DNA from 2 places in the Dictyoglomus sp. DH genome. Region 1 is predicted to be linked to the other one. Evidence: riboswitches for the same ligand, from Rfam matches in the RefSeq annotation. Region 1 holds a riboswitch; the other holds the start of a gene.
The links. Region 1 has a riboswitch for thiamine pyrophosphate ahead of thiS (sulfur carrier protein ThiS). Riboswitches for the same ligand answer to the same signal wherever they lie in the genome.
Positions count from the first base shown of each region.

Region 2: linked by a shared signal. The riboswitch ahead of ACY3JJ_RS06695 (energy-coupled thiamine transporter ThiT) and the one ahead of thiS (sulfur carrier protein ThiS) in region 1 are both predicted to bind thiamine pyrophosphate.

Region 1 is NZ_CM143706.1:1,714,338-1,716,810, reverse strand. It holds gene thiH (2-iminoacetate synthase ThiH) at 1-309, opposite strand, end outside; gene ACY3JJ_RS08610 (HisA/HisF-related TIM barrel protein) at 321-1,094, opposite strand; gene thiS (sulfur carrier protein ThiS) at 1,102-1,290, opposite strand; TPP riboswitch at 1,352-1,471, opposite strand; gene ACY3JJ_RS08600 (cellulase family glycosylhydrolase) at 1,512-2,473, opposite strand, start outside.
Region 2 is NZ_CM143706.1:1,351,814-1,354,286, forward strand. It holds gene ACY3JJ_RS06685 (TrpB-like pyridoxal phosphate-dependent enzyme) at 1-101, opposite strand, end outside; T-box leader at 145-381, opposite strand; gene cysE (serine O-acetyltransferase) at 511-1,179, shown strand; TPP riboswitch at 1,201-1,311, shown strand; gene ACY3JJ_RS06695 (energy-coupled thiamine transporter ThiT) at 1,396-2,196, shown strand; gene ACY3JJ_RS06700 (thiamine diphosphokinase) at 2,208-2,473, shown strand, end outside.

The DNA.
Region 1 (2,473 bases):
GTTTAATCTTATTCTTTTTATCTTGTTTTCTATAGAAAAACCACAATATTTACATGATGAAAGACAATAATTAGAAAGGTAAAGAGGGGTAAATAGAGTGATAACTTTTCCATAGTATCTTTCTGTAAGTTTTTTTGACTTTTCTGCCATAAGTACAAGATTATTGTCGTCTGTATCAGATAGTAGAATATAAAGTTCTTCTTCGTTTATTTCTTCCTTTTTTAAAATTTTCCTTATATCATATTTTTTCTTTTCTTTTCTAATTTCTTCTAAAAAATTATCAGCCCAATTTAGAACTTTTTCTAACATTGGCTCACCTATTAATCCAAACTTTTAATGAGATCATGAAGAGGAGAGCTGGCATTTGCGTAATCTTTTTCTTCCGGAAGTCCTATTTCATATGCCAATCTTCCAGCTTTTACAGCGTAATTAAAAGCCCTTGCCATATTTAAGGGATCTTTTGAGGTAGCTATGGCTGTATTTATGAGAACAGCGTCTGCTCCTAACTCCATAGCTTTTGCAGCGTGGGAAGGTTTACCAATTCCAGCATCTATTATTACAGGGATAGAAATTTCGTTTATTATTGCTTTAATTAGTATTTCTGAATCAATGCCCTTATTACTACCTATGGGAGATCCTAAAGGCATTACTGCTGAAACTCCCTTTTCTTCGAGTTTTTTGGCAATTATGAGATCAGGTGATATATATGGAAATACTTTGAAATCTTCTTTCACTAAAATTTCTGATGCTTTAAGTGTTTCTTCATTATCGGGCAGAAGATATTTCATTTCTCCTGTGATTTCGATCTTAACCCAGTTTGATCCTGTGATTTCTCTGCCGATAAGAGCTATTTTTACAGCTTCTTTATGGTTTCTTGCTCCGGAGGTATTTATCATGATGGTAGCATCTCTTGGAATGAAATCTAATATAGAATTGCCTTTATTTATTTCTGTATTTATTCTTCTCACTGCTACGACAAATACTTCTATTTTGAGTTCTTCATACATATTTTTGATAATGCTATAATCTGGCAATTTTCCAGTTCCCACAAATAACCTATTGTTTATTATTTTTCCACCAACTTCAAACTCCATATTCTTCTTATCCCCCTCCCACTAAGGATACTATTTCCACATAATCTTCATCTTTAAGATAATATTTTTCCCAATCTTCTTTTTTAATAAGTTCTCCGTTAACAAGAACAGCAATTTTTTCTAAAGGGTATTCAAGTTTTAGAAGGAGTCCTTTAATATTTCCCTTGTACTTTACTTCTATATCGTTTACTAGCATATGAATTTCACCTCCATATAAAACTTAAAGGACCGCCCGGATATTACCAAGCGGCCCTCTAAATTCCAATAATTTTCACTCCCTCCGCCGGTATTACCCGGGTCAGGTTCTAAGGGTCGAGGTCGGGATTATAGACCTCCTCTCAGCCGAGCTTTTCCCCTCAGCTCCCCTGGAAACCCTATCTTCAATTTTTAGTAATTATACCACAAAATAAAGTTATTTTATTCAATAGTTACATAATCAACATAAATAGCAGATCTTCCTGATGATCCACTGCCAGATAAAAATTGAATTCCTAATTCTCTTACATCATTTAGTCCTGAAATTCCCGATAGATTTAAAGTTAATACAGTCCCTGATGTATTTGAGTTAATATTAATAGTACCTCCATCATACCATTTCCAATTACTTCCCACCTTTATATATAATTTGGCTTGCATGCCTGTTCCTTGATCACCCCAAGATGCATGTCTTACCACTGCTTTTAGTTTTGATTTTCCAGAAAAATTATGATTTGAAATTATACAAAGGTAAAATTGCTTGCCTGTACCTAAGTCTACATCAGCTTTTAGAGAATAACTTCCATTGTAGGCCCATTCATTTACGGACCATGGTCCTCCAGCTACATTTATACCTGTCCAATTTTGTGTACTACCTTCAAAATTATATAATACTGACGAATTTCCAGCATTTGGGTCTTTTTCGTACACTACCATTTTGCCCCAATAAGTTAGAGTTTTCCAATCTGAAGGGGAAGTCATATCAAGCCATGCATTTTCACTGTTATTGCCTGTCCATGACCATGCAATAAAGCCTATTCCAAGATTTCTACAGGCTTGCATTAGGTATAAAGCATCAACTTTACATCCAAGATTGTTATTACCATTGTTATAGTTATATCCAAATTCACCTACAATGATAGGAATACCATGGTTCTTACACGTAGACAAAAAATTATATATTTTGCTATTATCATTCCATTCTCCATACATGTGTATACTAAAGACTATATTCTTTAATGGATCAGAATTTAGTACCTCTAAGGCATAGTTTAAAATATCTTGGTCATCTTGCCCCCATCCACCCGAGTCGATTACTAATACATTATTTATTCCAGCATTTCTTATTCTGCTTACTGTGTTTTTGTAAGCATCTCTCCAAATAGTACTGTTTCTTGGTCCCC
Region 2 (2,473 bases), 360 kb from region 1:
GGATGAATTACAGGGGGTAGCGGAAAAGGAAGATCAGGTATAATGTTGTACCAATCCTTAGGAAGCTTTGATTCTTCTAAAATATACTTATACTGACTCATACATTAAAAACCTCCCCTAATAAAAATTAAAGCCTTCTCATCCACAAAGGACGAGAAGGCTTGGTCTCGTGGTACCACCTTAATTGAGGTAGATATCCCCCAACTCTTTGCCCATTTAACGGAGGCTAACCCGTTGGAGACTACTCGAAGATATATTATCTCTTTCGTTCCAAGGCTCCAGGCCCCATTCACTACCTGCAAGATGGCTGGTTTACAGCTAATACCAACCTCTCTGTTATCTTGCTATTTGGTAGTTACTATTTCCCTTCACAGCCTTTCCTAATTTTTAGATGATATTATACTATAAATTTTTAATAACAAAAACTCTCAGTGGAAAATTTTTTATTTTTATGTTATTTTATATCAAATTGGTATAATTTATAAAGGATGGGGTGAAAAAATGCTTAAAATAATTGAAACAATAGTTGCAGACTACAAGGCTGTATTTGAAAAGGATCCTGCTGCAAGAAATTTTTTAGAAGTAATACTTTGTTATCCGGGCTTTCATGCTATATTATTACATAGATTAGCCCATTTTCTTTGGAAATTAAAAATACCAGTTATTCCACGTTTAATTTCCCATCTCAATAGACTTTTAACAGGAATAGAGATCCATCCTGGAGCAAAGATTGGTAAAGGTTTCTTTATTGATCATGGTATGGGGGTAGTTATAGGTGAAACAACAGAAATAGGAGATAACGTACTCATATATCAAGGTGTTACTTTAGGAGGTACAGGTAAAGAAAAGGGTAAAAGACATCCTACAATAGGCAATAACGTGGTTATTGGAGCAGGAGCAAAAGTCCTTGGACCAATAACCATAGGAGATAACACGAGAATAGGCGCTGGGTCTGTAGTATTAAAGTCTGTACCACCTAACTGTACAGTTGTGGGAGTGCCGGGAAGAGTTATAGTCCAAGAAGGAAGAAAATTAACTCCTAAGGAAATGTTGGAACATGGTAATATTCCAGATCCTGAGCTAAGTTTAATTGAAGAACTAAAATCAAGAATTGAGAACCTTGAAAATAGAATAGAAATGCTAGAGAAATTATTAAGAGAAAAATCAGAAAACTTATGATATAATCACAAATTAAGAGAAAAAGGTTCCCGGGGGAGCCTCTGAATCCGAGGCTGAGAGGGTAGCGGAAGCTACCGACCCTTTGAACCTGATCTGGGTAATGCCAGCGTAGGGAAGGGATAAAGTTGAAAAAGACAAATATGTGTAAAATTTAAGGTTCCCTTCCAACTATGCTGGCAAGGGGACCTTAAATTTTTATACAGGAGGTGCTTCCTAATGTTTCAAAAACCTGTAAGGCTCATCACAGAAGGTGCTCTTTCTATAGCTTTATCTCTTCTCCTTTGGTATTTACGTATCGGAGCTATGCCTCAAGGTGGAAGTATAAGTATGCAAATGCTTCCTCTCTTTATCTTTGCTTTAAGATGGGGAACATTACCAGGTATTTTAGTAGGATTAGTATATGGGGTTATACACTCCTTACAAGATATGTATGTTGTTCATTGGGCCCAATATTTATTAGATTATCCCATCGCCTTTGGTTTAATAGGCCTTTCAGGAATAGCCAAAAAGATTAAAGCCTCAAAAATAATTTCCTTTTTTATAGCTTTACTTTTCTTAGCAGGTTCAATTCTGTTTGTAGTTAATATATCTAATGAACTTCCTCAAGCTCAAAAAACTCTAGAAGAGTTAAAATTAAAACTTCAATCTGCCCAAGGTGAAGAAAAAACTAATATAGAAGAGGATATTAAAGATTTAGAATTTAAATTGAAGTGGTTCCCAATTTCAAGAATAGTTTTAATAGTTGCAGGTATTCTTGGGGCATTACTTTTAATTTATGGTGCTGTCCTCAGAAAGACCCAAGAACCCATAGAACTTGGAGTATTTATTGGAGGCCTCGGAAGATTATTTGCTCATTTCCTGTCAGGCGTGATTTTCTTTTCCCAATATGCTCCACCTGGGACACCTGCATGGATTTACTCCCTAATATATAATCTTTTTGTAGTTGTACCTAGTACTTTTGTATGTTTACCATTAGTACTACTTATATACCCCAGACTAAAAGAAAGTGAGATATAATAAAAGAATCTATGAAAATAGTAATTTTTGCAAATGGAGAAAGCAATTTAGATATAAATGATATAGGAACTATATTCCCTGTCGACAAAATTATTTGTGCTAACGGTGGTACTAAATTGGCATTAAGGTTTGATATAACACCTGACATAATTGTAGGTGATTTAGATTCATTAACAGAAGATATATCTAAAAAGTTTGAGAATAAAAAAATAGAGTGGAAAATCTATCCAAAAGAAAAAGATGAAACTGATTTAGAATTAGCTGTAAGAGAAGCTAT